DNA from 2 places in the Picosynechococcus sp. PCC 11901 genome. Region 1 is predicted to be linked to the other one. Evidence: riboswitches for the same ligand, from Rfam matches in the RefSeq annotation. Region 1 holds a riboswitch; the other holds the start of a gene.
The links. A riboswitch is a leader RNA that binds a small molecule or an ion and turns the genes downstream of it on or off. The one in region 1 is predicted to bind cobalamin.

Region 1 (15,998 bases):
GTATTTTTTATCAGGTCGCAGCAGATAATATTCGCCATTTTTATCCCTATCAAAAATCTGATATTGGTGGGCACATTGCCATAGGTGAAAGACGTCATTTGACCCCTGAATATCTTATACCGATCTTTCGGGCATCGTTTCAGTTTGCTTTTAAAACCTATGATACGGAGCGAATTATTATTGAACCTGACGCCAAAAATCGAATTTTAATCCCTCTTTTAACTAATATGGGTTTTAAAATCTATGACACAGTTAAGCTACCCCACAAAAAAGCAACTTTGATGATTTTAGAAAAACACACCTTTTTTTCAGAATTTTCCAAAATTCAAACAAGCCATAATTTTGTCCGACATTAATGTACTTTAATTCTGACAAATTCAATTGATTCCCTATATTTTTTAGGGAATCAATACATTTCTTAAACAAAAATAATTGGCAGCTTTTGCTGGTAGAAATAACTATGATCACTCAAAGCAAAATCGATCTAGAGGTTCTTAAAATCATTGAAAAAATCAAAAAGCGGATGACAACATTAGGACATCCTCCGATCACGCAACTAACAGCAGCGCAGGGGCGATTTTTTTTTCAAGAAGCCATTAAACTCTACGATCTCAGGTTAGAAGTTGGCGTAAAATTTGAGAATCAATTAATTAAACGTCCTCATTCACCAGCAATTCCAATTAGAATCTATCGTCCTATTTGTGATAAAGGTGTTGACTTATCTTTACCAATACTTGTCTATTTTCAAGGGGGTGGTTGGGTTTTTGGTTCCTTGGATAGTGCAGACGATACTTGTTCTTTTTTAGCTAAATATGGGCAATGTATTGTGATCTCTGTAGATTATCGACGCTCTCCAGAACATAAGTATCCCGCAGCCGTCCATGATGCCCTTGATGCGATTTATTGGGCGGATCAACAAGCAGCTAGTTTGGGAGGCGATCGCCAACGATTAGCCCTTGGTGGAGAAAGTGCAGGGGGTAATTTAGCAGCGGTGGCAGCAATCCAGTTACGCAATGAGAGGAAAATTTCGCCCATTGCCCAATTACTGATTACTCCCGTTACCCAGTACGGCTTTGAGACAAACTCCTATCAAGCAGGTCATCAGCTTGGGTTATCAAAAGAAACAATGGCTTGGTTCTGGCAGCAGTATTTAGAAGATTTTTCTCAAGCAGAAGCATGGCAAGTGTCTCCACTAAGAGTTAAGGATGCCAGTCAACTACCACCCGCAATTATTGCAGTTGCGGAACAGGATCCCCTCCTGGATGATGGGTTAATGTATGGCGATCGCCTCCGGTCATTTGGAGTTCCGGTCAAAATTCTTCGATACCCGACCCTAATCCATAGTTTTATTCGCTCAATTCATGTGGTGCAAGCAGCGAAAGTAGCTTGTCATGAAATTGCAAATAGTTTAAAAACACAATTTTATGGACTCAATTAGGTATATTTTTATCTAAAAACTTTGCCTCTAAAGGATTTTCTCTATTTTTGCCACTACTTTTAGCAGAATTTGTGACTGTACTAGTTTTATTTACTCCAAGGGCACGATCCTTTCTTGGGTTAACCGTTATTTTTGGTACAGCAAAATTTGAAGGGTGATCTCCCCAGAGACCTGTCATCAGATGTAACATTGCGCGCCTCAGAAGTGACCAGCGATGCATGAGCTACAGCACCCACCGCCGCCCTGTCACCAGGGGCCACCAATTGTTAGAAAAAATACGGTTCAGAGCATCAGTAAACAGCAAAGCGTAGTAGCCCAAAGTGATCACCATAGTGGCGTTCCATGGCGGCAATGAATTCTGCAGGGGGTAGGGCGGTGATCGCCTGCCATCGGCCGCCACCACCAAAGTAGCATTAAGGTTCTGTTTTCCTTGCTTTGTCTCTACCGTCACCGTTGCGGCTGTCTCACCATAGGTCACTGTCTGTACCTATGTTTCATAGTGGCAAGTAATCTAGGAAGCAGTTGCCACCTGGTCCATCGAGGCCACCCCAACGCACCATTTCATGGACAAAGTCATGTTTAGATTGCAGAAAATCTTTCCGATAGGGGGGAGATCCATAGTGGCCGAGGTGAATATGTTCTCCCCAATAAAATTCCAGAATGCCGTCCTGGGTCCAGGCATCATAGGACTGGGCAACGGATGCAGAAGACTGGTATTTATGGGCAGTCAACAGATAAACCATTAGGCTGCCCAACAGTAAAAGTAGGCAAAAAACAACAAAAAATGCAAGAATAGACATTATATTCACTCAATTTTGGCTTTTTATTGAACTAAAACAGTCATTTAAAGAATTTTTAGATAATTAACCCTTTCCTTTGGGGCGTAGCTTCGATACTGTCGTGGGAATCATCGCGCTATTTTTGGGCGCTACGGCTGACTGGGTTGGTATGGGGACTAATTGATGGGTTGCCGCATCCCAGAGAATAAATTTGGCACAGTGGTGTAGGTCGCCCAGGCGGAGAGTCTTCACCTGGGAGAGCAGATGACGATTGACCTGATGACAAGCGGCTAGATGGTAATTGGGGATTTTTTCGGAGAGATGATGGATGCTGTGGTAGCTAATATCAGCGGTAAACCACCGTAGCCAAGGGGGCAGATCGAGGTAGCTGCTGCCTTCAATAGCGCCACGTAGATAATCCCAATCTGCGGTGCTGTGGGCATAGGCCCCTTCAAAATTGTGCTGGACAAAGAAGATGCAGATAAAAATGGCTCCAGCAAAGGTCATCACGGAGGCATAGAGGCTCCAAAATAGCCCTGGCCCAATGAGATCGCTCAATATAATCCAGCTACCCACCACAAAAATATTGTTTAATAGCACGTCCCAAAATTCTTCCCAGGTCTGCCAGTATTGAGATCGATAGGTGGTGGCGATCGCCCCAAAATTACTTAAACCCTGTTGATTAAGGTGGGCTAAGCTGTGGCGAAAAAATTCCCAAAAGCCCAATCCTAAAGTTAGTCTGGGCTGAATGACGAGGTAAAAAAAGCCACCGGGCAGGGCCATAATTGGCTGCCTTAGGAAAGCATAAAGCTTTTGCTTAGGGGCACTGAGTTGGGCAAACTCCTCTGTGGACAAAAAATCGGCAATGCCTCGATACCGTTGCCAATCGCCGTTGGTTTTATGGTGGTAGGCATGATCCCGTGACCAGGCATAGGGGGGGATGGCGTTAATAATTCCCAGCAAAAAACCAGCCCCTCGATTCATCTGTCTTGTCCGAAACAGAGAGTAATGACCGCAGTCATGCATCAACGAAAAGCAGCGCAACAAAAATAGCACCATTAAGCCAACAATGGGCGGTAACAGCCAAAGGGAAATCGATGCGGCTTTAATCGTTAAAATCCATAGCCCAACATAGGGCAGTACCGTATTGAGCATTTGATTGGTGGCGTGGCGATCGCTGCGCTGCATGTAGGGCGCTAAAACAAAATCTGACTTTTTGATCATGATATTACTTGATGATTTTCGAAGTCCATATCGAGGCAAACCGTACTACTGCTTGAGGCTGTCTAACGTTCCTCGGCCTGGCCAGAATCAAAAGCGAAAGGTGAATCTTTGCAGTTGTGCTTTGATCGTCCTGGCAATTTGATCAGGATGGCTTTGGGAAATTTGACCAAGAGCAAGACCCCCAAGGATGACAGCGCTGCCAAGGGCGATCGCCTTACCTTGATCAGATTGTGGCGCTGGGGCCCTGATTGGGGCAAATTCGATTGACCCTGGGCCATTTTGACAAAGGGATGGACAGTGGCAGGAATGCGCCCAGGGTAGTGGAGATACTGCTGGAGCTGGCGACTTTTGATCGCTGAGGCTGAGTCTGTACTCCGATTTGGCGATAGTGTTAATTTTTCATGGTTCGCCACTTCGATACTTCCTGGTAGATTCAGGGGTCAGATTGAATTCTTCCCAGCGATCGCAAACTTGTTGGTAACAGTCGGGAGGGGCGATCGCCAAGTTCTGGAACCAATCCACCTCAATGGCGGCACCATGGTTGAGAACGAGGAGCATCTCCCGCTCAGGGGTATAGGTTTGTAACACCTTTAAGAGATGATCCAGCACGTCGCTCGGTAGACCACGGGACTTTAGGTATGGATAAACGGTCGCGGCTGGCCGGTATTGGAGATGATAGGGCACCACTGCTTGACGCCAATTCAAGCGAGTCAGATCTGTCGCGCCCACCTCACAAACAACCAGGCCGCGCCCTTGGGTCAAATATCCTTGCCAGGCTCCATGACCTAAGGACAATAGGTTTTCCCGAATAAAAGCAGCTTGCCAAGTCGTGTCGCGGCACTGCCAAAGATCACTGAACAGCATTTTGAATTTCCTCCCGTAATTTTTGAGTCGCAACCACCATATTTTTGAGGGCCGGTATGACCTCTTCCCAACGGCGAGTTTTGAGGCCACAGTCTGGGTTGATCCAAGTTTGAGCAATCGCCAGGTGGTCAATGCCCGTGCGGAGCTGCTGCACCATCTGTTCAACGCTCGGAACAGCTGGACTATGGACGTCGTAAACCCCATTTCCTACTTGGTAGCGATAGCCAGCATTAGTAATTTCAAACAGGGTTTCATTATTACTGCGACTGTTTTCAATAGAGAGCACATCCGCATCTAGGCGTTCAATATGTTCAATGATGTCGCCAAATTCGGAGTAACACATATGGGTATGAACCTGGGTCTTTGGTTGAACAGCACTGGTGGCCAACCGGAAAGCATCGACTGCCCAATCTAGGTATGCTTGCCAACGTTTGATTTTTAGGGGTAACCCTTCCCGTAGGGCTGGTTCATCCACTTGAATAAGGGTCGCTCCAGCCGCTTCTAGGCTCGCTACTTCCTTCCGTAGGGCGAGGGCGATTTGCATTGCCTGGTCACGGCGGGGAATATCAGTGCGGGTAAACGACCAATTGATCATCGTCACTGGCCCAGTGAGCATACCCTTCACTGGTTTGTTCGTTAGGGATTGGGCGACCTGAAACTCTCGCACCGTCATCGGCTGGAGCCATGAAACATCACCATAGATAATCGGTGGCCGCACGCAACGGCTGCCATAGCTCTGTACCCAACCGTGGACTGTAAAGGCAAACCCTTGCAGTTGTTGGCCGAAATATTCCACCATATCGGTGCGCTCAAATTCCCCGTGCACCAGCACATCCAAGCCGATGTCTTCCTGGAGCTTGATGCAATCGACAATGTGCCCATCAATCGCTGCTTGGTAGTCTGTTTGGGAAATCTCCCCTTTTTTGTATTTCACTCGCAACTGACGTACAGCCTTCGTTTGGGGGAAGGAGCCGATGGTTGTGGTGGGCAAGGGAGGCAATTGGATCTGTTTGGCTAAACGGAGGTCATAGGGGAGCGATCGCTGAAAATCTGTTGCAGTCAATTTCTGGATTGCACTCTGCACTGCGACATTTGGCGGATTGAACTGCTTAAAGGTTTGCCACTGCTGCTCAATGGCCCTTTGTTGGGTCGTCGTCTCATCACCAGCTAACGTGCGAGCGAGAAAGGTCACCTCCGCTAACTTTTGTTCCGCAAAGCTTAAAACCTGGCGTAAGGGTTCAGGCAACTGGGTTTCTGAGGTGGCATCGTGGGGGACAAACTGCAGTGAGGCGGATGGCTGTACCCGTAAGTTGGGGGCGATCGCCTGTAATTTTTTCAACAATGCCAAGGTGACATCGGGATGAATTTGCCAGATATTACGTCCATCGACGACCCCCGCCCCCAGAATTTTGTCGGTGGGGAATCCTTGGGATATCAGCAGATCTAAGTTGTGACCCCGGGTAAAATCTAAGCTGATCCCTGCCATAGGTAGCTGCGTCACCCAGCCATAGTTCACCCCCAGGTCATCAAAGTAGGTGATTAGCTGTATGGGCAAGCCGACTCCGGCTAGTTGGTGGTAAGTCTTCTGCACCGCTGCCTTGAGATCGGTGGCTTGGCTTGTGACCAAAATTGGCTCATGCAGTTGGACTTCCTTTACCCCCAGGGCTTTGAGCTGGCCTAGGAGATCGACATATAGCGGCAGTAACTGATCCAACCAAGCCATCAAATCCCCGTTGTGGCGGCTCAGGGCCAAGAGGGTCACCGGACTGAGGACTACGGGTACGGCGCGATCGCCCAAAACGGCTTGCGATCGCTGCACCATCGCCAAAAATTCCCCAAAGTTCCCCAGGGGTTGCATCTTGTCTTCGATCTCAGGCACCAGGTAGTGGTAGTTTGTGTCGAACCACTTGGTCATTTCCAGCGCGGGTAAAGCATCCCGGCCCCGAGCCATGGCAAAGTAGCGATCAAGCCCGCTCAAACCCTGGAACCGCCGGGGAATCAGCCCCAAACGCACCGTCCAGTCTAGGACATGGTCGTAGAGGGTTTGATCCCCTACGGCAATGCGATCAATGCCCGCCGTTAACTGTGCTTGCCAGGTTTTGACCTCAAGATCCTGCCGTAGGGCCAATAACTCATCCGCGCTAGAAGTTCCGCCCCAAAAAGTTTCTAATGCTTTCTTGAGTTCCCGGCGTTTACCCATGCGAGCATAGCCGAGAGTCATTGTTTGAAATGTCGTCATTATGTATTGTCCTGAATGAATTTGATGCTAAAAAATTGAACGGCAAATTGTTAGGAAGCTTGACCACTAACCTGGGAAAACTAACGCTATGAATGCAGCAAAAAATTACCCCATTTAGGGATTAAACAAACTAAAAAGAAAAAGGCGATCGCCCATTAAATTGAGGCAGCAAAAAACGCCCAGGCCCTGAATCGAAACAGCGCCAATGACCACAACTTAATCGACAAAATCGTTAGGAATATTTTGACAGTGATGCCTGAGTGGTTTTGAAGACTTGGGGGAGAAGCTTGTTCGAAACGCTTCTATGGCGGCACGTTCAAGAACGTGCCAAGACTAAAACAGTGATCATCCGTACCTCGCAGATGTTTTAGAAGGTGGTTGGCGATCGGCGGGCATTCTGACTTACACAATTTTTAGGGCTTAATTTTAGATTGACCATGACAATGACCCCTAAAATTACAGCGCTAAAACTGGCTTACAGCTGCGGGACAGCGGCAGATTTTCACTGCTCTTTCCCCGTTTCCTCTAGTGGCTGATCCCCACTAGAACCGAAAGTAGATTCTATAATATCATTGAATTCATATTCTTAGTGCTAAAGGCGAATATTCTTCAGACAAATCATAAATTTATGCTGAGGATTGTTGAAAATTAAAAGTGCCAAAAAGAGTCGCTAATTTTAAGGAAATCTCAAAGATAAATCTTGTGGTGACTGTTGCGGCAATAGGGTCAACTCACGAGTGGAAGTCAGGATTTTGGGAATTTTGAAGCAAGCCCAGGAAACGCCCGGTGGGGTCTGGCCACAGGGAAGCCCGTGCTCGATGGAATTGCATGGGCGTTGGATCTGAAGCGCTGGGCCGAAAATCTCCCAGCGATCGCCCCCCAATGGGATATCTCCTGGCAGAGGCAAAGGGAGTTCAGTCCCCTGGGCTTGATTGGATTTTTGATTTTTTGATCCCTACGGTAATTTACAAAGTCCTTGGAGAAATGCTAGCTTATAGGCCAACTGAGTAAGTCAGCTTAGTTCAAGGTTACGAAGCCTTGAAGCGGGGGAACCACCCGTCAACCCAACCGGGAAGACACCGGGGCTTATTTTCTGGGATACATAGAAAAGGGACATCTTCCAGTCCTAGCCCGTCAGCTAACCTCGTCAGCATCGGAAGAAGACTGAAGCACGGCGATCGCACCGTAAATCAGAATTCCCACACAACGACTGTCAGTTACCAATCACTTCCCTCTATTTATTGTGAAAGGGTAGGTAATTTTGCATGGTTTTATTATCAAGTTTGGCCCGTGGGGTCAGAAAGTTTTTGGTACCACCTTTTTGGCAAGGAAGTCTCCGGAAAGAAGTTTGGCTACCCCTCTATGGTTTTGGGGGATTGTTACTGCTCTGGTGGGCGATCGCCTTAGTGCGGGGCGAAATGATGCCGACGCCCCTAGAAGCATTGGTCAATAACCTGGATTTTATTCTGCATCCCTTTTATCGGCGCGGCCCTGGAGATTTGGGTTTAGGTTGGTTGCTTCTGGCCAGTTTGCGCCGGGTAATTATTGGTTTTATTTTGGGGGCTTTGGTGGCGATCCCAGTGGGAATCTGGATTGGCCTCTCCCGTAATGCCTGGCTCGCGATTAACCCGATCATTCAAATTCTCAAACCTGTATCGCCCTTAGTTTGGCTACCGATCGCCTTGTCTATTTTTAATGGGGCAGAACCCTCGGCGATTTTTGTCATTTTTATCACCTCACTCTGGTCAACGATTATCAACACCGCAGAAGGTGTGGCCCAGGTACCGAGGGATTATCTCGAAGTGGCGCGAATGTTAGAAATGCCCCGCTGGAAACAACTATGGCGGGTTATTTTGCCAGCGAGTTTACCCTACATTTTCACAGGTCTGCGGATCAGCATGGGAGTCGCTTGGCTCGTCATTGTCGCGGTGGAAATGCTTACCGGGGGCATTGGCATTGGTTTTTTTGTGTGGGACGAATGGAACCGCCTCAATGTGAGTTCGGTATTTTTGGCGGTCTTTGTCATCGGCATCACAGGCTTGATCCTAGATTCGGCCCTCGCTTATCTGCAAACGGCGATTACCCATCGTCCGGCCCAGCATTAGGAGCATCACTGCAATGAATAAAATAAGTAGACGCTCCTTTGTGTTTGGGATGGGGGCAACGGCTTCGGCATTAGTTTATGGTGCTTGTACTGCCCCAACGGGTAAAAAGATTCAGGGTCGTTTGCCCCATGCTTTAGCGGTTGAGCCCTTGGTACGGCCAGAAAGTTTGGAAAAACCGAATTTAACGGTGGGCTTCGTGCCGGTGAATGATTGTGCGCCCCTGGCGATCGCCTACAGAAAAGGTTTTTTCCAGAAATACGGTTTGAATGTCCAACTCAGTCGCGAAGCCAGTTGGGCCAATGCCCGTGATGGGTTGATCTTCGGTCGGTTAGATGCGTCGCCGGTGGTTTCTGGGGCTGTGACCAATGCGCGAATTGGTGCCGAAGGAGCTAGGGCTTTTCCGTTGGTGGCAGCGATGACCCTCCACCGCCATGGCAATGCCTTGACCATGAACCGACAGCTTTGGGAGGCTGGGATGAGACCATGGCCAGATTACCAAGGTGATTTGGCTAAATTTGGCCGAGATCTTCGCAGTTTTTGGCAAAAATCTCCCCTTGATGACCGCGCTTGGGGGATTCCCTTAAGTTCTTCAATTTATGAATATTTTGCCCGTTATTTAGTCGCCGCCATTGGCCTTGATCCGATGCGGGAATTACGGTTAGTGATTACGCCGCCACCCCAGATGGTAAGCAATATGCGGATTGGGGCGATGCAAGCCTACATGGTGGCAGAACCTTGGAATACTAGGGCGATCGCCAAAAATGAAGGCATTGGGTTTACGTTCATTCAAGGGCGAGATGTGTGGCGGGGCCATCCGGATCGGGTGCTGGCAGTGGCAGAATCTTTCATTGAACAATACCCCAAAACCTACCGCTCCCTCGTCAAAGCCTTAATCGAAGCCTGTCAGTATTGTGGCGACCCCAGTCATCGGCAAGAAGTGGCAAGCATTATTGCTGAACGGGCCTTTACAGGGGCCAACGTGAACTATACTCGCCCGGCCATCGTCGGGGATTACGACTACGGCGGTTTTGATGCCCAGCAACGGCTAGAGAGCAGTTTAGATACGACGACCTTTTTTGAGCTGCACCCCGAAACTTCGACAATTCCCCATGATCATTCCACGTTTCTCTGGCAGTCCCAGGGGATTTGGTTAATGACCCAAGCAGCCCGCTGGGGCCAAATTGAAACATTGCCAACCGATCTAGAGGCGATCGCCAAGCGAGCCTGGCGCACCGATCTTTACCGGGACATTGCCGCCGAAATGGGGATTACCAGTCCCAGCGAAGATTACAAGGTAGAACCAGCCACTGCCTTTATCGACCAAAAAGCCTTTGATCCAAGCGATCCAGTCGGTTACCTCAATAGTTTTGAACTGCGGGCCAACCGTCCCCAAATCTATCCCGTCAGCTAAACCCCATTACAAAATTAGCATCCCAAATCTATGACTAGACCCCAATCTTTCCCCTCCCCTGCCGCCATGGAATCTCCCAACGATACTTTTCTAGCCATTGAGCATATTCACAAACAATATCCCAAGGCCGATGGGAGCCAGTTTGTTGTCCTCGAAGATATCAACCTCACCATTGGCGCCCAGGAATATGTTTCTGTGATTGGCCATTCTGGTTGCGGTAAATCGACCCTGCTGCGGATCGTTGCGGGTTTAGAAAAACCCAGCGCCGGCCATGTCACCTTAGAGGGGAAACTGATTCGCCGCCCTGGTGCTGACCGGATGATGGTTTTCCAAGGCTACGCACTCTTACCCTGGTTAACGGTCCGGGACAATATCCGCCTAGCTGTGGATGAAGTTCACAAGCATCTTTCTAAAGGCGATCGCCGCCACCTTGTTAACGAACATATCCACATGGTCAATCTCACTGCCGCCGCCGACAAATATCCCCACGAACTTTCTGGCGGGATGAAACAACGGGTAGGAGTGGCTAGGGCTTTAGCGACCCGACCAAAAATGCTCCTCCTCGATGAACCCTTTGGTGCCCTCGATGCCCTGACCCGACCGAAACTGCAAACCCAAGTCCTCGACATTTGGGAAAACCACCGCCAGGCCGTGATGATGATTACCCATGACGTTGATGAAGCCCTGTTTATGTCTGACAAAATCGTGATGCTGACCAATGGCCCCCAGGCTACAATTGGGCAAGTTTTAACGGTGGATCTCCCTCGACCCCGACATATCCACGAACTGCGGGAAACTCAAAAATACTATGATCTGCGCAATGAAGCCCTGGATTTTCTCGAACGCTATCAGTAAACAAGCCGTTTTTTGGCTCGCCCAGTCAGTATGAAAAAACTTTCTGAAAAACTACACCACTATTTTTTTGAGGAGGAACGTCCGGAGAAGGTGAGCCTGGCCAATGTTTTTGCCCTCACCGAGGAAAGATTATTTGGTTTTCCCCTGGCGCTCATTGCTTTTTTGAGTATTTTTGCAATTCCTGGCACTTCCTTTATTTTTGGCATGGCGATGCTGTCGATCACCCTGCAACTATGTCTGGGGCAGTCTAAACCTTGGGTGCCCCGCAAAGTTCTCCAAACGTCCTTTTCCCTACCGCAAATTCAGCGGTTTATGGGTTATCTGATTCCCTGGTTAAAAAGGGTCGAGAAAATCACAAAACCCCGTCTGACGCCCATTTGTCACAGTCTACCGGGACGAATTATTTTGGGAATTATTTTGTCGGCCATGGCCCTATTGGTGGTTTTACCGATTCCGGGGGCGAATACGGTGCCGGCGATCGCCATTTTTTTTGCGGCCCTCGGCCTCCAGGAAGATGATGGGGTTTTAAGCTTGCTCGGTATGGCGATCGCCTTAATTTTTATGGGGGTCATCATTGGCCTAATGTGGACGGGGAGTAATATTTTTCAAGTCATTTTTCGATAAAATTGCACCCGGCATCAGGGTCAACGCGGGGTAAAAAATACTTTGCGTAGCTCATCGATGCCCAAGATTAGCGGCGGGCAAATAATTAACAAAAGCCATTGCCACGGATCGAGGGGGGCGGTCTGGAAAATATTCTGAAAAAACGCACTTTTGGTAATCATAATCACCAACATCCACTCAGTAGCAATACCTACCCAAATTAATGGATTGGAAAAAAATCCCAGGCGAAAAATCGAGATGTTTTCAGAACGACAGGCAAACACATTTCCATCTTGGCAAGCGACAATCACGGCAAGGGTCATGGTAGTAGCCTGGGCATAGATGGCAGTGGTAGCCGCATCAGCGCTGTGCTGCAAAAGGTTAGGGGTAATGGCCTGGAGCTCCGCCAGACTATAGCCATGGCCCCACCAGACAATAAAAAAGCCCACCATACCTAAAGCCGCTTCAATGAGACCCAAAAAACAGTAGGCGCGCACAAGGAGCGATCGCCCCAGGAGATTTTGGGATTTCTTACGGGGGGGTTGGGTCATAATGCCCACTTCTGCTGCTTCGGTGCCCAATGCCAAAGCCGGGATCATATCCGTGCCCAAATCCACCGCTAAAATTTGCATAATGACCAAAGCTGGGGGAATTTTGAGGGCCACCATCAACAGAAAAGGCACCACCTCCGCGACATTAGAAGCCAAGATATAGGTGATAAATTTGCGGATATTTTGGTAAACGGCGCGGCCCTGTTCTACAGCGCTAATGATCGTCGCAAAGTTGTCATCGGTAAGGACGATATCCGCCGCTTCCCTGGCGACATCGGTACCATTTAACCCCATGGCAATGCCAATGTGGGCCGCCCGTAAAGCCGGAGCATCATTCACCCCATCCCCTGTCACAGCAACCACTTCCCCAATATCTTTATAGGCTTGCACGAGACGTAATTTTTGTTCGGGAGACATCCGCGCAAACACGAGGCCCGAACGATATTTCAGGATTTGCCGCAGTTGAGCATCAGACAGATGACCCATGCCTTCTCCGGTGACGACCCGGACTTGCTGATTGACAATGCCAATTTGTTGGGCGATCGCCTGGGCTGTGAGGCCATAGTCCCCCGTCACCATCGTCACCTTAATGCCAGCGGTATGACATTGGGCGATCGCCTGTTTCACCTCCGGCCGGGGCGGATCAAACATCGCAATCAAACCAATAAAAATTAAATCCCGCTCAAGATCCTGGGCGCGCAGATTAACCAAATCCCGTTGTCCCCGTCGCGCCGCCACCCCCAACACCCGAAACCCCTGGGCTGCAAGGCGATCATTGGCTTGTACCACTTCTTCCCACTGTTCATGGCCCAAAGTTTGGATCGCCCCATTGCGCAACACCGCCTGACAATGGCGCAACACCTCTAGCGGTGCCCCTTTTGTAAAGGCCATACAGGGCAGTTCGCTCTGCCAAATATCTGACTCCTGCCAATCTAAGACCACAGTCATCAGTCGCCGGCGAGAATCAAAGGGAATCTCCCGTAACCGGGGATATTGTTGTTGTAAGTGTTCAATATTTAAGCCGGCCTTAACCGCAACGACGATCAAAGCAGCTTCGGTGGGATCGCCTATTTCCTGCCAGCGGCTCGGTGTGTCGAGGTGGATGAGCTGGGCATTAGAACAAAGGGCAGCCCCCGTCAATAACAGGTCAATTTTCCAGCGGGCGGTGAAGTCTGCGGCTAAATTCACGCTGCCCGATCCAGGGTCATAACCGGCACCAGTGACTTCAATTAAAAAGGGTTGAATTTCTCCGGGTTGGCCGTGATTAGGGGTTTGTAAAGGCGGTTGAACAGGCAATTCTGCTTCGGTTAACCAGGGCAACCAGAGGTAATGAACGGTCATTTCATTTTTCGTGAGGGTGCCCGTTTTATCCGTGCAGATCACCGTAGTGGCGCTGAGGGTTTCCACCGCAGAAAGACGGCGCACCAGGGCATTTTTGCGCACCATCCGCCGGACACCCATGGCAAGGGCGAGGGTAACAGTCGGCAGCAATCCTTCTGGCACGAGGGCAACGATAATGCCAATGGCAAAGACGAAACTTTCCCGCAGTTCCATCCCCACTAAAAATTCCGTCAACAGAAAAACAATCACGCCCATCGTCAAGGCGATCGCCGTAATAACGCGGACAATCTTACCCACCTGAATTTCGAGGCTACTGGGTTCCCGTTTCACATTGGTTGTTAGATGGGCCACATGACCAAATTCTGTTTGGGCACCGGTGCCATAAACCACCGCCACCCCCCGCCCCGACGAAACTGTCGCCCCCGCCAAGAGTAAATTGGCAATTTCTGCAGGATTTGTTTTTTCTCGGGTGGGTTGTTCTCCCCGGCGGAGGGGCTGGCCATCACGCACGGACGCCGTTTCTCGCACCCGTACCGGATAGGCATTCCGCGCCACAGGCAATGATTCCCCCGTCATCACCGAAAGATCAAGATATAAACTTTCCGAAGCGACCAACCGTGCATCCGCAGAAAGGCGATCGCCTTCTTCCAGTTGCATCACATCTCCCGGTACCAGTTCCACCGCCGGAATCGATTGGAGCGCACCATCTCGGTACACCTTCACCTGTGCGGGCAACACCTTTTTCAAAGCTGCTAGGGATTTTTCTGCCTGGAATTCTTGCCAAAAGCTAAAAATGCCATTCACCCAGATCACGGCCCAAATCGCCCAACCCAGTTCCGGCGTCCCCGATACAAACGCCAAAATTCCCGCCACCCAGAGTAACAAGGCCATAAAGTGAGTGACTTGATCTAAAAAACGCAACCATAGGGGCCGTTGGGGCGGTTCCGGTAGCGCATTTGGCCCAAATTTTTCTAAACGTCGCTGCGCTACTTGGGCCGATAAACCACCAGGCCGGGATTCCAAAACAGCATAAACATCTTCCGGAGCAAATGTCCAAATATGACTTGGTTCCATCACAGCGATCCACCAGGACAAACAATTAATTTGATGCTGTCACAACCCATGCTAAGACAAACATCTCTTCTGATAAGCGTCAACGATTCTTTACATCATTATTTGCTTGCATGACTTATTTACACCACTGCATTGATGTCGGCTCTTTAGGGAAATTTAATGGAAAAAATTAGCTAGAATTAAAGCAATATCTCACAGGATATCTTAACTAAATCCAGAGAGAGCGACTAATAGAAAGATTAGACTCACAATTTAGTCTAGGTCTGTCACCTTAATATTTACTTCTATGGCCCATGTTCAAAACTTTAATTAAAAATAGTGCGGCGATCGCGTTTGTACTTTTAGGTTCTATAGCCGTTATTCCTGGGGCAAGTTCCCAAATTAGTGCTACTCCCTTATTACAAGCCGAAGATTTCCAGGGTTTGGTTTATTACCAAAACCCAAATACGAGGGGAATGCCCATTAATCGCCCTGGTATTTTCATCGGTCTGCCCCAGCAAGGGAGCAATCAAGGGGGGTGGTTGTTGGATATTCCGAGTAATGACGTGTTCGCGCCTAGTTCCTTGGGTGTCAATATTTTTCAATTTGAGCAGCAATATTTTTTATTCTTTGATTCAATCTCTAATTTTGATGATGGTAGAGCTTATAATCGAATCTTAGATGCCATAGAAATTCCCGCTGAGGCAGTTCTGCTGCGTTGTTCAGAAAGTATAAATGAAACATCAGAAACCATTGCGTTTTTAAATGCAGGAGAAAGGGCAATTGTTGAAGCGCAATCTCCCAGTGCAATGGATGGAATTCTCGCTGAATTGCAAAACCCGACGATGCTTTATTCAGTTGATTCTCGCCGTTTGTCCATTGAGGCTATTCCTGGGGAGGGTTTTACGTGTAGAAGTTTTTCTCTTATCCATACAACTCTTGAATAATTGACTCTTTTCTTTGATCTAAAAAGACCTCTTCATTCCAAACATTAAAAAATTTTTTCTAGAAATTTAAACCAAAACTCCCCTCAATCTCCGGTAGCTTGGGGCATTTCAGCATCACTGTCGCTACTTTGAAGGTGATCGCCACCCTAAAAAACAGCACTATCATAAGTTTTGCTTATATTTTTCCTCGGAATACTAAGGCTGAACCTGTTTACATTTCATTGAATAATAGCTATACTAAATTTCAAGTCCATAGTTTAAATACTATTTTCAAACTTATATCACCAACCCTAAAGGCAAAGTTCTATGGGGTTTTGCCTTTTCCCTCAAAATTCCCTTGTCCTCTAACGTCTCAGTCAATTACAGCATTACAAAAAGAAACTATGTACCAATACAAGCATTCTGATTTTTTGGTTATTGCGACCCTTAACTGAATGCCCGACTACGCCCCCGATTCTCGCCACAGTTACCTGACCCATGACAACCGGGTGTCGTCCATAGTTTTTTACAAGTTTCCTCCATCAAGCTATATTCGTCCCGATCTAGGCAATTGGGGCGAATTTTTTTTGCGCTTAAGGCAGAATCCGG
Region 2 (15,998 bases), on a different contig from region 1:
AGCAGAATAAATAACGAGGGCGATCGCCACCGCAGTTCCGGTAGGGACAAACAAGTTAGAGGGGTCGTGGTGTAGGGAATTTTCACGGGGAATCTTGCAAGTGACGGTAATAATAAAGCTCGTGGTCAGGTAATTGATCCGGATGGGCGATTTTAATCACATCGGCGAGGATCACATCGGGATTGAGAATGCCCCCTTCCCAAAAATCATTACCTCCCCCAGACGCAACCCGGTTGTTGGCGGCATAGACTTGCTGGTTTTGTACTGCCTCAAACAGTTCATAGCGCGGGTCTTCCTGGAAAATATCAGCGGTGGTTTGCCAATCAGGATTCACATTCAGCCAAAGATCCGCTGTTTTTGCCCGACCTAGAACAGCCTCAAAATCTAGAGGTAAGCTCAAGCGGGCCGTTGTCGCATCCCAGGGGTAATTCACGTTCGCATCCCGCAGCAGTTGGGCCACATAGCTTTTGCCCCCCGGCACATACCAGACCCCTTGGTAGGGCGATCCACTCAGCACCATTGGCGTGGTGTCTAAATCTTTGACTTGGTTCACGAGGGCTTGGTAACGGTCGGCGATCGCCCCAAAAATCTCATTGGCTTCAGCTTCTTTGTTAAAGAGGAGAGCTGTAAACTTGAGCCATTCAGCCCGGCCCAGGGGAGTGGGTTCCAGGTGCGCTGCGTCTAAAACCACCGTTAATCCCAAAGAATCTAGGGCGCTGGAATTGTTCCCTTCGCTAGCATCGAGGCGATAATTCAAAATCACATCGGGCTGGAGACTGAGGATCGCTTCCCGGTCTAGCTGGAGGTTGCCGACTTCTTGGATGTCGCCTGCTTCAATGGCCGCCCGGATCTCAGGACTGTAAATCAATTGGCGATCGCCTACCCCCACCAAATTTTCCGACTGCTTTAAAATTTCCAAATGGGGTAAATAGGTCGTCGAAAGGGCAATCACCCGGTTGACAGGCACTTCAACAATGGTCGCCCCTGGATAATCCTCTGGAATGGGCGTACCACACTGCACGAAAACATAGGTCAAATCCTGCTGGGCCGTTTCCCAGGGTTGCCGCACCGTCACCACTTTGTAATGGTCGTGGTATGTCACCTGAAAGCCCCTGGCAAATTCTGGTGTCACCTTATCGGGGAAATAATCCACCGCCGGGTCATAATTTTCGACACAGGCCGCCGTCGAAGTTGGAGTTTCTACGGTTTGTTGGGTGGGGCCACAACCCCCTAGCCACAGGGATAAACCCAGGCCCAGCAGAGGAATCGAACGGTGTGGCAAGAAGGGGAAGCGCATCGTTTTTTCTCCTACGCAAACCACGGAATGCGTTGGACTTTTGTTTGAAAGCGACCATCATCATGGAGTTCAAACAGACGGAAACCTGGTTGTTCCCACAGTTGGCGATCGCCTTCGATGGGTTCCTGATCCGGAGGTGTCACTTGGGTACAAGTTGAGGGCGTACCAAAACAAGGAATGCCCCCTTGGGTGACGGTATATTCCAGGTGGACGTGACCAAAGAAAACCGTCTTTACCTGGGGATGATGTTGCACAATCTGCCAAAATTCAGCGCAGTTGGTTACATCGATTTGATCGAGCCAATCAACGCCCGCTGGCACCACATGGTGATGGATGGCGATCGCCACCGGAGAGTTTGAAGATTGTTCCAGGTTTTCCGCGAGCCAGGCCAATTGTGCCGCATTTAAAAACCCCTCGCCATATTCTGGGTTCTCAAGAAACGAATCCAACAGCAACAGTTGCCAGTTCCCCAAAGAAACGTTCTTGTCTGGCGAAAGATAATCCCCCTGCAAAATCCCGGCCATGACCTCTGGATTGTCGTGGTTCCCCGGCAGCCAATAGCTAGGAATCTGCGTTGCTTCGACCAAATCCCGTAGCCGTTCGTAGGCGATCGCCTCACCATGATGGGCCAGATCCCCCGTCAAAATTAGCCGATCTGGTTTAAACTGTTGCACCGCCGCCAGGACTGCTTGAAAAGACGCATCGGTTTTAACGCCGCGCATTTCGGCCTCTGGGTGATCGAGGAGGTGGGTATCAGTAATTTGGGCAATGAGAACCATAGGAAATTGTGGGCAAAATTAGGAAACGAAACAAAGCAGCTTAACGGAATTGGGCATTGACACCAATCTGAAACCTGCGCCCCACTCCAGGGTAAGCGGGGAATGTTTCAAAATCCGCATCAAACAAATTTTCCACACTCGCCGTTAAATTTACGGTATCACTGATGGGATAGCGCGCCCGCAGATCCAGGTTTGTGTAGCCTGCCAAGGATTCAGTATTGGCATTATTCGTCAGGCGATCGCCCACCCGTTTCAGGAAAATTCCGGCATAAATTCCCTGGGGATTTTCGTAGGCAAGACCCACATTGAAATAATCTGTCCCCGCAAAGGCGACCTCATTACCAACCACCGTCGGATCCGCATCGGCAAGAATTTCTGAGTTGTTCCAAGTGTAGTTAGCAAAGGCAGAAAGAGATCGGGACAATTGCAACGTCACCTCTGCTTCTAAACCTTGATTGCGAGCTTTCCGGACATTTTGGGGAGTGAATGTCCCAAGATCAAAAACGATGGCATCATCAAGGGTGTTATTAAAATAAGTCAGCCGCACCAAAGCACGATCCGAAAAACGGTGGTCAACACCCAGATCAAAACTATTACCCAGTTCCGGCACTAAATCAGGATTGCTAAACCCCGGAAAATAGAGATCCACGGCAGTTGGCACCCGGAAATTGCGGGCATAGTTCCCCCGAATTCGGGTGGAGTCTCCCACTTGCCAGGCAAACCCTGCGCTGGGTGATGTGACCGAACCATCAGCCAAACTATTAAAGTCCTGGCGCACGCCCAGATTTAAAGCCAGTTCCGGGGTAATATCCAGGCCATAGCGAGCAAAAATGGCCCCTTGACTGAGGTTTTCGTCGTAACTAAAGCCAAATACGCCAGGATCCTCTGCTTTTGCAGTCAAATAGCGGTAATCAAAACCATAGGTGAGATTTTGGGTTTCATTCAGTTGCCAATTGTGCTGAATCTGGGCACCAAAAGAATTGTTTTCATAGCGGGCATCGGTTGTCCCAAATTGATTCTCATCAAAGAAACGAAAATCATTCAGATCCGCAAATAATCTTGTCGTCAGCAGAGAATCATCGCTATTCCCCAGGCGAGACTCTAAATCCAGGGACAACAACCAATTATTGTCGTATTGGGTCGCATTTGGACTTGGGGAAGAAACACTGCTCGGAATTTCTAAATCCTTACTGCTGTAGATGCCGTTAAAGCGCAACCGGTGGCGATCGCCTAACTGATTAACCACCTGGAGATTCACGTTTTGGATATTCGTCGCCGCATTATCCCGGACACCCGACAAACCCCGTGCTGCAATGTCATAGTCAAAGTCATTTTCTGCGGCGGTGCGGTCATAGGCCAGTCGCACTGCCTGGGTTTCCGCACCAAAACTTACCCCAACATTTTGGCGATTGTAGCCAAAGCTCCCCAGATCGACCCCGGTCTCTACTGCAACTGGTTGGTTAAATCCGGGTTGGCGCGTCACAATATTGATCACGCCGCCGATGGCATTGGAACCAAACAGCACCGAACTGCCCCCAGGGATTAATTCAATGCGTTCGACATTATCGGTAGTCAAATTAGACAGATCGAAGTTCCCTGAATCGAAACGATTCAGCGGCCTGCCATCAAGCAAAATTAATGTTTGGGAAGAACTATTAGCCCCCCGAAAAATCTGAGAACTTTGGGCACCGAGGCGAGATCCAGCCGTGCTATCAATAAAAATCCCAGGGAAATATTTCAAGGCTTCATTGACGGTGCGATACCCTTGGGCTTCAATTTGCTCCCGGTTAATCACATAGGCCGCACGGGTTGCATCTTGCACTGTTTCTTCCTGGCGCGACGGAGCATATACAGGTTGATTTAATAGCTGGTCAATGACCGTTAGTTCAAAATCAACGGTCTCTTGTTCATCATCTAGATCGTTCTCTTCTTGAGCGAAAACAGCGGTACTACTACAGAGAAAACAAAGAATAGTAAAGCAAATCGTCTGGGGCGTAAAAAATGACGTCATCTAAGAATATTTTGGGCTAATTTTTAATGTAATGAAGGGAGAATTCATGGAGTAGTAGCAAGACTTTTAAGTCATAAAAAGCCTTGGTCAATAACCTTAAGAAAAGCAAAGCAGTTGAGCGATTAAAATATCGTCGATTTTTTTCTGGTTTGCCAAAATCAATGCATTTCTCAACCCCATTCAATGAGGCTAATGCTGATGGAATAACGGGTTAAAGCAATGTTTAAGACAAACTCGCTAACGAGACTGGGTTTGCTGATTGCGGCGATATTGCAGTCTCAGAAGATAGAAATTATGGGCAGCAGAAAAAGACTGGGTGCTAAAAGAAAACATCATCCGTACCTCGCAGATGGGTAATTACTAAAACGTTTACGCTTGGCTCGGCGGGCATTCTGACTTAGAAATTGCGGAAAATTTCCTTACAGCTGCGGGACAGCGACGGATTTGCACCGTTCTTTCCCCATTGCTTTTATCGGCTGATCCCCGATAAAACCGAACAGAGTCTAATTATATAGCAGGCGATCGCCCCCGATGTAAATAGATTTATGAAGTCCCCTTGAGCCTTGGGAGAAAAGCACCTTTAGGGATTAAGCAGGGCCGTAATGTGGGGGATAATCTGGGCGTGGTTGGTCAATAAATAATCTAGGCGATCGCTAATCAGCGACAAAATTAAATCCTCGTAGGTCATCCCCTCTTCTGATAGTCCCTGGGCGACGAGGCTAGTGACGTTGGCAGCGGGCCGCTTAAGATCGGGTTTGGGATTGGCCTCTAAAATTTGGATATTTCCCATCGCATCCATCCGGGCATCGATACGAATTAAGGCATTTAAACTAAATTCCCAGTAGACTTGTTGGGCGAGTTTTGCTAGCTTTTTTTTGGCTGAGTCACTATCATTTAAAAAGCGAATTCTTTGGCCTGTAATTGCCTTTTTATCCATTGAGGTAAAAATCTTTTCATCGGCTTCTAAAAGACGCTCTAAAATCGAAAACGTAAAGGGAGATTCTAATTTTTCAAACTGCCCTTGACGATGGCGCACATAGCCACACACAGAGACACAAAATTCGCGCCCGGTTAAGAAGGGTTCAATCAAAGCGGTGTTGTGGGTTTGCTGATGTATGTTGGCGATCGCCTCACCGAGATCCTGGGGCTGATCCACAAAATGAATATTCAAAGAAGCACGACCAGACACGGGTTTAACCAGAAAACTGCCCTGGTAATCGCCAAAAGTCTGCTGGAAACGAGCGTTGTCCTTGGCAGTAAATTTCCCCTGGGCTGGATGCCAAATCATGAACGGCGCGGTGGGAAAACCGAGCCCTTGCAGTTCCCGTTTAAAGCTGTGTTTGTTATCTAAAATCGAGCTATTTAAAGGGTTATGGCCGATATAGGGCACCCCCAACATTTCTAAAATTGCCGGGGTGTGGCAGACGGGATTGTAACCCTGAACCCCACCAGTATTCAGCCAAGCCAAATGAATTTGATGTTTCCGGAGGCGATCGCCTAATGTCGAATCATCGGGCAACACAAACACGTGCTGAAACTCTAAATCTTCGAGGGCCGCAGCAATGTCATGGGCTACCACTTCGTAGGTTTTGGTAGAGCGGGGATTGTGGGTTTGGTAGATCACGGCCCCCTGTGCTGCTTTGTCACCCCCATGAATTACGGCAATTCTTAACTTTTTCCGGAGAATTTCAAGGTAGTTTGGCAGTTGACTAAAATCGTAAACAAATCCCATCATTAACGTGACTTTCCCACAATTCTGAGCAGTTTTGTTATTTTAGAGGATCCCTGAGAAAAATATGGCAGGCAGAAAAAAAGAGATTGAGTCTTTAAAAGTACTAAAATCTCTAAACAAAAAAATCATGTCTGCATCCTATCCGACAGACCTCACCAATGACCAATGGTCTCTCATCAAACCCCTACTTCCCCCAGTTCAATCTAGCAAGCTCCTGTCCCACTGATCTGCGCCAGGTTTGTTCATGCGCGCTTTTATCTCCTCACGGGTAGTATTATCTAGCGCTTACTGCCCCGTAATTTTCCCCAATAGAAAACCGTCTCCCCCTGCGTCCGCTAATGGTGTGACGACACGACCCTCGAACCCATTAAGCAAACTCCCCACCAGTGGAAGTGCCGCATGCACAGGTCACGAGCACCCTCTTCACCAAGCTATGGAGTGGTAAATGCTCAATCGGTGGATACAGCCACAATGATTCATCAAGAGATCGGCTATCAAGGCGATGGGCTAAAGCGCTTGACATAATTTTCAAAAGATTTGCTGCGTCAATTTGGTTCCATTGCGATAACGATTTTAATAGCGCCTATGCTTACCGCTTCATCCCTGGCAAAAGATCCAAAGAGACCAATATTTAAGTCAATAAAACTTCTAGAAATTAGGCTTATATTTTCCTAATTGAACAAGAATCATTTCTTTATTTGTCAATAATATTTTTGAGATTGTCTGAATTATAAATCGTTATATAATTTTTGTTGTCTTATTGTAATTTGCAACTAAAAATAGGGAAAAATCATACTGTCTTAAATGGCGAATGCCCTATTGTCCATAGACCCTTAGGGGGATTATGGCGAAAACTTAAGAAAAATAAACCTTACTTTAAAAAAAGCAACTTTCCCGAAACTTTGCCTGGTCTAGTCTATAGTTTTTATAAACTTAATTTTTTTCATTTTCTAAAGTCAATACTTACTATAAAAAAATGACTATACCTCTATTGACCTACGAACCAAGCTCTCAGAATCAACGGGTACAAGATTTTTTTATCGGCAGTGAAGAAAGTCCCAAGCAATTTAGCGTGGAATCGGCTTTTGCAAAAACAGATTTTGAGACCTTAATCCAGGCGGCCTATCGTCAAATTTTCAATGAGCAGCAGATGCTTGAACAAAATCGCCTAAAAGTTCAAGAATCTAAGCTGAAATCCGGCTTTATCACCGTTCAAGACTTTATCCGGGCGTTGTTATTGTCTGAGTCTTTTCGGCAACGGAACTATGACGTGAACAATAACTATCGCTTTGTGCAGATGTGCGTGCAGCGGGTACTGGGCCGGGATGTTTATGGTCAGAAAGAGGTTCTGGCTTGGTCAATTTTGTTGGCGACCCAGGGTTTAAATGGCTTTGTGGATGCCCTCTTGAACTCTGAGGAATATCTCGACAATTTTGGCTTAGATACTGTCCCTTATCAGCGGCGACGCATCTTACCCCAGCGCACAGAAGGAAATTTGCCCTTTGCACGGATGCCCCGTTATGACGCTGATTATCGTCAACAATTAGAAGATCTGGGCTATTTCCAAGAACGGGATGAAACGCCATGGGTCGCTCCTGCCTGGGTCAGCGTGATCGGGAAAACGGTTACCATTGCTGGGGCTGGGACATTGATTTTAGGGGCGATCGCCGTTGCTTTGGCCGCTTTTGAAATCATTAAGCTGTAGGCCTATGGCTCGATTGAGGGCAAGACTTCAATGCCTTGCACAATACATAAATTTCAACCTCAAGGCCTAACATGAGCAGATCTTGGGGTTTGGTTCATTCTGCTTCAACTAAATCCGGTTGAACACCGCGGTCAATCACTTCAATATCCCATTGCCCCGTGCGATCGCCTTCAAAGGCGACCCAACGACCATCGCCACTAACGGTAGGATTACGCACTTGACCGATGTAGGTACGGGTCAGATTTTGGCTTTGGAACGTTTGGCGGTCGTAGAGATAAATATTGGTTTTTCCTTCCTGCTCGGAAGTGTAGACAATGAAGCGACCATTGCGGCTAATGTCTGGCTGGTCGTAGAACACATTGGGTTGGTTTAAACCGGGTAGGGGCAAGAGTTTGCGTTGGGCGAGATCATACAAAAAAATACGCCGTTGTTGGCGGCGATCGCTACTAAAGACCAGATAACGGCCTTCATCGGAAAGGCGGGGATTTTTTTCGCTGTGGAGACTATTGAGATTATTGCCAAGGGGGTCGGCTGGGGGCGTCACAAAACTGGTACTCTGGCAGCCGATACACAAAATCCCTAGAAGGGCGATCGCCCAAGCATGGTTCATGAATCTGAGGTAGCAGACTGATTCGGGAGGGCACAACAGTTCACATTATCCAGGCACACTTTCCCCCACTGTAACGCCCAGCGCACCAGGGAAACGCGATTATCCGTCGCCGTTTTTGTCAAAATATTACTGATGTGGTTGTCCACCGTGCGCTTGCTAATGTCGAGGCGCGCCGCAATCTCATGGTTCGTCAGACCCGCTGCCACCAAATCGACAATTTCGATCTCCCGTTCCGATAAAGCCGCTTCACTTGCCGTCTTTTCCGTAGCCATAGACCCTTCTTTTGTCTGTGTATTGTTATTTTCCTATTGTAGGGGAGGTTTTCACGTTGGCTAGATTGTACACAATTCCCTCCCCCAGACAACTAAAGATTTAACCCCGGAAAATCGGCGATCGCCATCGTCGAACTGACAAGCTGCATCCCGGCTGCGGCAAATCGATCAAAGGCTTGATCGGCCTGGGCTGTAAAATCAACTACCCCAGGAATCACGACCGGAGAAGTACAGTCTTCCAAAAGATAAACTTTCTTTGCCAAGGCTGGATCGTGACGCAAAATTTCCGAGAGTAAATCGTCCACCGTCCAGGCTAGACAGTGGCTTTTCGCCTGCCCCGCAATAATCAGCGCATCAAAGGCCAACAATTTTTGCAGGAAACGGGTATTTTCCTGGGCAATGGGTTGTCCCTGGGCATCGTCTAAGACCTCTGGCCGCAACGCAGAATAATTTTCCGTGAGGGGATTGTCCCCTTTAATCTCAAAATGGGTTTGGCTATGGCGCACTAAATTGTGGAAAAATAGAGCCTCTTCCACCGCTGGTACAAGGGCATGGCCAATTCCTCCGAGCATGGCGTGGTAGGGCCAAATCGTCAGGGGATATTTCCCTGCTTGGCTGAGTTGAGCGGTGTAGTGGCGGGCATATTGTTGTAAGTCTTCGTAGTCGCGCTTCGTGCTAAAGGCGATCGCCGGATTGACGCGCCAAAGACCCTGTGCAACCTCCGCAAAGCTGATATTGCTCGCGGGTTGGGGATGTTCGCCTGCTCCATTGACCCAAAAGACCGGGTGAAAAATTTGCACCGCCTTGTGGGTGTCCATGGTGGGGGTAATGGTGGTAATTGTTCCGAGATTTCGGTAGATAAATTCACACAAACGTCGGTTATCTTCCACTGCTCCCAGCCCTGATTGGCCGCCGACAAACAGCTCAAACTCCGGGATACAAAAGGTATTTTGCACATCGACCACCAGCAGACAAACGCGACAGCGGTCAGTGGTGGCCGGCTGAATCCCGTGTTCCTTGGCCCAGGTTTCAGCCGCGGCAGCCCGGTCTAGATAGGGGACACGCCAGATCTCACCAACGGTCTGGGGATTAAAAAAAGCAGGAATGGGTAGTTGGTTCGCCATCATCGACACCTCAATTGGCAACAGATATTTTCGCCATACCCCTATTTTGGTGTTTTAAAAACACATTGTCAAATCGGGGTCAGCCGAGGGAAAGGCGATCGCCCAGCTTTAGTTACATCGGCCGGAGCGACAATTTGCATCATGTATTTTTAGGATTGATTCGATGTGCTTTTGTCGTGAAGCATTGATTTTTGTGATAGTTTCCCAGATTCAACATACAATTGTTGCCATTTAAAAGCGTATCTTTAATTACATTGCGTTGATTTTTTAAACCGTTTAATAGCAAGCAACCACTCCACTAAAAGTCTTCCTCCTAACACTTACTGGAACATTTTCTTCACAAAAATTATTTCAGTAAATCAAGTTAGAGGCTGATATTTCGTGATATGGCCCGGACAAATTTGCTCTGAGTTAATTACTCAAATTGTCCGCAAATTCTGTGCAGTTGAATTTATTTGATAACGGAGAAACATTTCTATGGCGATCGCCGTAATTACCGAAAAGTTACTTGCTGCCAAAAAAGCAACAGGTCTTAGTTTTGCGACCCTCGGCGAAAAAGTTGGCCGCGATGAAACTTGGGTCGCTGCTGTATTCTACCGTCAAGCCAGTGCCGATAAGACGGAAGCAACATCCCTCGTCACCGCCGTCGGTTTACCGGAAGATTTCGCCGCAGCACTTACCGAACCGCCCCTCAAAGGCTCCCTAGAGCCCGTCATTCCCACCGATCCGTTAATCTATCGCTTCTACGAAATCATGCAAGTGTATGGGATGCCCGTCAAAGCAGTCGTCCACGAAAAATTTGGCGATGGGATCATGAGTGCCATTGATTTTTCCATTGAGGTGGATAAGGTCGAAGACCCCAAAGGCGATCGCGTGCAAGTAACCATGTGCGGTAAGTTTTTACCCTACAAAAAATGGTAAGCCATTTAAAAATCACTGGGTTTTTCTTTTTTAAATTTCAAGTTTGATGTACATAGCAAAGTCCCTAGATTTTTGACAGAATCCAGGGACTTTTACTTGGTTTAAACGTACAAAATCAAGGGCTGACTTTAAGGATTAGAGGTGGCCACTTGGCTCTGGGCTTCCCGGAGTTTTTCTTGATCCTTACGACGTTTTTTCGCATAGAGTTGGATTGCGGCGGCCATAAAAACAATCAACGCCAGAATTAAACCCCCTGTCCAATTGAGGGGCAAACTATTTTTAAACACGGCCAACATCACAATGGTTACCAACAGGAGGGTCGGCGCTTCGTTGAGGGCGCGGAACTGTTGACCTGTCCAGGTGCAGGTGCCTTCTGCCAGTTTGCGCATAATCCGCCCGCAGAAAAAATGGTAGACCAATAACAGGACAACCAAGGCCAATTTCGCATGGAGCCACCAGGCTTTTAGAACCCCCGGTTCGGTACTGATCACGGCGATCGCCATGGCCACAGTCACAAACATTCCCGGTTGGGTAATGATGTTGTAGAGGCGCTTTTCCATCAACTCATATTGTTTTTTGAGGATGCTCCGGGCGGGTTCGGGTTCCTTTTCGGCTTCGGCATGGTAGACAAAAAGGCGCACGAGGTAAAATAACCCCGCAAACCAAACCACCACACCGATAATATGGAAAGCCTTGAACCAAAAATAGGCCTGGGGAGCAATCTCTGACCAAAACTGTGTCATAGCAAGTTTCGATAAAAATCTTTATATCGTTTTTAGTCAGTGTAAAAGGGGCTGGGGGCGATCGCCGCAGTTTTTTCCGAAGTTGACATTAAATGTTAGATTCCCTATCACTGCCAAACCAAGCTGGAGAAAGGAGATCACCGTAGACCACGCCGTGATTTTCCCTGGCAAGGTTTGTATCCCCACTGGGACTCACCCGCCAAATGGGCCAGGTTTCCTCCCCCATCACCCCGGTTTGGAATAGGACATCCTCAGCATATTGCTCACTCCAGCCCAACAAAATGGCATGGCTATATTCGGCTTCGATATTGGGTTGGAGGGTGATACTCCGTTGGGTTTTGGCATCCCAGACCACCGCAAAATCTGACATCACGCCACTGTTAAAAAAGCCTTCAAACTGCCGCGCCAGGAGCCTTTGGCCATCGGCAGACCAAGATACGGGAATCAATAGCGAAATTAAACCTGCAGCATCATTTCCTTCGACTTCTTGAAATGCTTGAGGGGCGAGGGGCGATCGCGCCATTACCGTGCTTAAAATGCCTGTTTGCAAATTTTCCACAAATAAAACACTGGTGACCTGACTCTCCTGGAGCTGCGGGCGCAGTGCTAACTGGATGCGACTGTAGGCGGCGTACTGATGGCGACCATTATTTAAGGCAGGACTGCGACACACATCGGCGCTACTCTGGTTCCCGGCGGCCACCGTGGCTTGGGTCTCTAAAATCCACTGCCAAGGGATAGGGAAAGGGCTGTGGAGTGGATCCGTAATGAGCTGGGGGTCGGCGGTGGAGATGGACATGATCTCAGGGGGGAAAGAGCGGCAAAAAAAGGACAGAACGGCCAGGAAATGGTTTACATAAACCTGAGCGGTGGGGTCTCTAGGGCATTAGAATAGCGATAAATTATTGTGCCGATGGCGACGACAACTGTGAGTTCATCTTCACCCCACCCCCCAATACCGTCAACGAAATCCCGCTTTTCTGTAACAAAATGGATCATCGCAACCTTGGGCCGCACAGCGCTTTTGCTGGGTTCTGGTTTCGGGGCGATCGCCTTGGGGATCCTGGTGGGTCATTTTATGCCACGGGCCGAGCCAAAACCGCCATTATTTTTACGGTTATGGGCGACAAATTCTGCTGGAATCGCCAAGCCGACCCTCAACGAAACCATTGCTGAATTATCGGCTGAAGACCGGGCCGCCATCGAACAAGAAATTGCGGGCATTCAGGCCCAACTGGATGTCCTCGAAGCGCGCACCCAACAACTAGAGGCAGAACTTGATCTGAGTCAACAACAGGCGGATCTCGGCGATCGCCTCACCAATTTGACCGCACTCCTCGCCGCTGATCCCAGCACCTTTGACCCCCAGGCGACCCCCGCAGCAACTTCGCAAACTCCGGAACCGTTAAAAATCACCCTGCCCAGCAATGCCCTATTTAGTGCCGATGGGCAACTCGCCGCCGATGCCGCCGAAATTCTAGGGGCGATCGCCATCGATCTCCAGCAACAGGAGCGGCAAACGATCACCATTCGCAGTTATCAAGTTGGGGACGATGCCACCAAAGCGACAAGCCTCGCCCAACAGCAGGCCCAGGCCGTCAAAACTTACCTGGCCGAGGCTCTCCCCGGTGATTATCGTTGGCTCGTGGTGGGCTATGGTGAACAGGCCACCGCTGACCCCCCAGAAGACACAACAGAAACCAGCAGCCAAGCCCGCCTTGAAATTAGTACCCAGTAGTTACCGGTTTTGTCGATGGATCTCCTCGATATCTTGCGCCAGGATTACCAAAACTTTCCCCAGGATCAAACCTTTGCCATCTACAGTGACGATGTTTTTTTCCGAGACCCCCTCAATCGGTTCCGGGGGCGCGATCGCTATCAAAAAATGATTGGTTTTTTAGGGCGCTGGTTTCGGGATATTCACTTGGAACTCCACGATCTCCAGCAAACTCAACAGATCATCCGCAGCGAGTGGACTTTATCCATGACCTGTCCTCTGCCCTGGCAACCCCGATTACGCATTTCTGGCCATAGTCTTTTGGAAATCAACGCTGATAACTTAATCGTCTCCCACATTGATTACTGGCAAAAACCGCCCCTAAAGATTTTGCTGCAAGTTTTTCAACCGTCAACCTCTGTCTAGGTCGTTCCCAAAGGTTTACGTTCAGGCAGATTTTGCTTGCCATTGCTGTAAAACTTCAACGAGAAATTCCGCCAAAGTGACCCCATCAACCCCCGCAACAGTTCTGGCCTGGGCGGCACGAATTCCAGCTTGGGCGTGCCACCAAGCGGCTGCTGTAGCGACCTCTAAGGATGAGTCTGGGTGTTGGGCCAAAAGGCCACCGATTAAACCAAGGAGGACATCACCACTACCGCCTCTAGCTAAAGCTGGGGTACTTTCTGTAACGCAATGGGTCACGCCATCGGGACGGGTAATGACAGTTTTTGCCCCCTTCAAAAGGGCGATCGCCCCGGTCAGTTGGGCCGCCTTTTGGGTCATCTGGAATCGGTCGGCAGTGATGGGGATTTGGTCGGCAAACAGGCGCTTAAATTCACCTAAATGGGGCGTTAAAATTGTGGGGAAATGGCGGTTTTGAAGCACTTCTAAATCTTCCTCGGCCAGCCAATTGAGGGCATCGGCGTCTAACACTAGAGGCACTTCCCGCGGCATAAGGTCGGGCATTAAATTAATCGCCCCCGCAAGGGTTAGACCACAGCCACAGGCCACCGCTTGGTATCGGGAAAAGTCTAGGCTTGGCAGTTGGGCGATCGCCCCTGTTTCATCCTCCGGGCAACCAAGCACCAAGGCTTCCGGCAGTTGGGCCACCACCAATAATTTCAGGGATTCTGGCACCGCAATGGTGAGCATGCCAATCCCCGTCGCCCGCGCCCCCAAAGCCGCCAGCAGCACACTGCCCAGGTAAGTTTGGGAGCCACCAATGAGCAATAAATGGCCCTGTTTGTATTTGTGGGTTAACGGCGATCGCCCCAGGGGTAACAAACGTTGTAACAAGCTTTGGGGAATACCTTGAATCGTATTTTTGGCGGATAAAGTTTCTGCAATTAAATGGGAGGAAATACCAAAATCAAGGCGGTTAACTTTACCTAGATAGGGCGTGGCGGCATCCTGGCCATAGACCCGCTTCCAAAGCCCTAAACAAAGACTTTCCGTCGCTTGAATCGCTGTACCCAACACTGCCCCGGTATCGGTATGGAGTCCCGAAGGCAAATCAATACTGACAATGGGCCGTCCTGATTCATTCAGTTCATCGATTAATAAACCTAAATCTCCCGTAATTGGTCGCGTTAAACCAAAGCCAAATAAACCATCAATAATTAAATGACTTTCCAGAAAAATATCAAGATCTTTTGTATGGGAAATTCCTAAAAATTGTGCATAATCCCAGTGGCTTTGGGTGAGGGATTTTAGCTTTTCTAGGGGACGAAATAAGCATATTTTATAACCCGCAAAAGATAACTCCCGCGCAACAACTAAGGCATCGCCGCCATTGTGACCAGGCCCTACTAAAATGCTGATTTTTCGATAATTTTTTAAAGGATACTGATTTTGAATATATTGGGCAATTAACCCCGCCGCCTTTTCCATAAGGGCTGGTATCGGCATTCCTTGGTTAAAAATTGCTGTTTCAAGGTGCTGCATTTGGGCAGCAGTGACAAAAATCTGGTCAAGCTCAAGCATTTTTCTCTAGATAACGGTAAAAGGTCAATTAACTTTTAAAATACTCTTTTTTCGGTAATGCCATGGCTTTTACCCAAAACCCAATGGCGACGGAAAAAACGATAAAGGGATGTTTCTTCTAGGGCCAGATAAATGGGTCGTCCATGGGGGCAAGTACTGGGATTTTCGCACCGTTGCCAACGATCAATAATTGTTTGCATGGTCGGGAAATCTAGCGGTGTGCCATTACGGACAGCAGTCCGGCAGGCGATCGCCACCTGGGCGGCATCGAGATCTCCCCCTAGACTGAGTTCTAGTAAAGCTGCTTCTAAGTCAGGATTATCTTGCAAAGCGCTCGGAATGGTATTCACTCGCCAAATATTTTCCCCAAAAACTTCCAGTTCAAGGCCAATATTCTCTGTTAATTGCTCGATTTGTTTAGGAGATAAATGGTTTAAAAGTATCGGTTGGGAGAGAGAAACTAACTGCCAATTTTTGTGTAAATCTTCATAGATTGCTCGCTCATCGGCAATGTGCTGTTCCACGAGCCAAATCCCCTCGGTATGCTCCACTAAAATATAGGTATTGCGCGCTTGACCAATCACTTTTAAGGATTTTTTTAATGGATTTTCTGAGTGAATATCGGCTTGTTTTTCTGATGATTTAAGTGAATAACTTTCTGATTTTTCTGCGGCTTGAATGAGATTTAAAACCCGTTGATTTTCGACACGCGGCAAACTCACTTCACTAAAACTTAAACTTTTGGCGATCGCCTGAGGGATGATCTCTTGCCAGAGGGCTTGATTTTGCAGATAAATTTCACTTTTTGCAGGGTGACGATTCCAGTCGATTTGTTCTGGTGGTACGTGGAGATGGACAAAACAAATGGGATGGCGATCGCGCGGCAGTGTGCGAGAAAAAGCTTTCATTATTGCCTGTTCTAAGGCCGAAAATCTCACGATTCGTCCATTAATGCCAAGCTTTAACCAGTCAGCTTGGTGGCGGTGACAACGGTCTGGTAAACCAAGCACTAATTCCAAACGGCTTTGAGAAAAACTAGGCAGATGTTCTGATAGAAAATCTGCGGCTTGATAGCACCGATAAAGTAAGTCTTGAATATTAATT

Region 2: another riboswitch for cobalamin. It lies ahead of FEK30_RS07265 (TonB-dependent receptor plug domain-containing protein); the one in region 1 lies ahead of metE (5-methyltetrahydropteroyltriglutamate--homocysteine S-methyltransferase).

Annotation. Positions count from the first base shown of each region.
Region 1 is NZ_CP040361.1:54,514-70,511, reverse strand. It holds gene FEK30_RS16185 (GNAT family N-acetyltransferase) at 1-356, shown strand, start outside; gene FEK30_RS16180 (alpha/beta hydrolase) at 461-1,438, shown strand; gene FEK30_RS16175 (hypothetical protein) at 1,431-1,616, opposite strand; partial or broken gene FEK30_RS16170 (SAM-dependent methyltransferase) at 1,948-2,238, opposite strand; gene FEK30_RS16165 (fatty acid desaturase) at 2,302-3,441, opposite strand; gene FEK30_RS16160 (hypothetical protein) at 3,504-3,854, opposite strand; gene FEK30_RS16155 (hypothetical protein) at 3,841-4,305, opposite strand; gene metE (5-methyltetrahydropteroyltriglutamate--homocysteine S-methyltransferase) at 4,292-6,544, opposite strand; cobalamin riboswitch at 6,915-7,112, opposite strand; cyclic di-AMP (ydaO/yuaA leader) riboswitch at 7,549-7,712, shown strand; gene ntrB (nitrate ABC transporter permease) at 7,810-8,649, shown strand; gene FEK30_RS16140 (CmpA/NrtA family ABC transporter substrate-binding protein) at 8,663-10,060, shown strand; gene FEK30_RS16135 (ABC transporter ATP-binding protein) at 10,091-10,915, shown strand; gene FEK30_RS16130 (exopolysaccharide biosynthesis protein) at 10,946-11,539, shown strand; gene FEK30_RS16125 (cation-translocating P-type ATPase) at 11,560-14,484, opposite strand; gene FEK30_RS16120 (hypothetical protein) at 14,778-15,410, shown strand.
Region 2 is NZ_CP040360.1:1,303,315-1,319,312, forward strand. It holds gene FEK30_RS07250 (iron chelate uptake ABC transporter family permease subunit) at 1-86, opposite strand, end outside; gene FEK30_RS07255 (ABC transporter substrate-binding protein) at 83-1,297, opposite strand; gene FEK30_RS07260 (phosphodiesterase) at 1,309-2,076, opposite strand; gene FEK30_RS07265 (TonB-dependent receptor plug domain-containing protein) at 2,117-4,087, opposite strand; cobalamin riboswitch at 4,453-4,599, opposite strand; gene FEK30_RS07270 (D-alanine--D-alanine ligase family protein) at 4,668-5,822, opposite strand; gene FEK30_RS07275 (phycobilisome rod-core linker polypeptide) at 6,796-7,524, shown strand; gene FEK30_RS07280 (TolB family protein) at 7,619-8,134, opposite strand; gene pedR (photosynthetic electron transport-dependent transcriptional regulator PedR) at 8,131-8,406, opposite strand; gene FEK30_RS07290 (cysteine hydrolase family protein) at 8,499-9,530, opposite strand; gene cynS (cyanase) at 10,008-10,451, shown strand; gene hemJ (protoporphyrinogen oxidase HemJ) at 10,580-11,194, opposite strand; gene FEK30_RS07305 (hypothetical protein) at 11,283-11,993, opposite strand; gene FEK30_RS16740 (hypothetical protein) at 12,047-12,193, opposite strand; gene FEK30_RS07310 (OmpA family protein) at 12,201-12,932, shown strand; gene FEK30_RS07315 (C6orf136 family protein) at 12,948-13,337, shown strand; gene FEK30_RS07320 (NAD(P)H-hydrate dehydratase) at 13,359-14,894, opposite strand; gene mutL (DNA mismatch repair endonuclease MutL) at 14,930-15,998, opposite strand, start outside.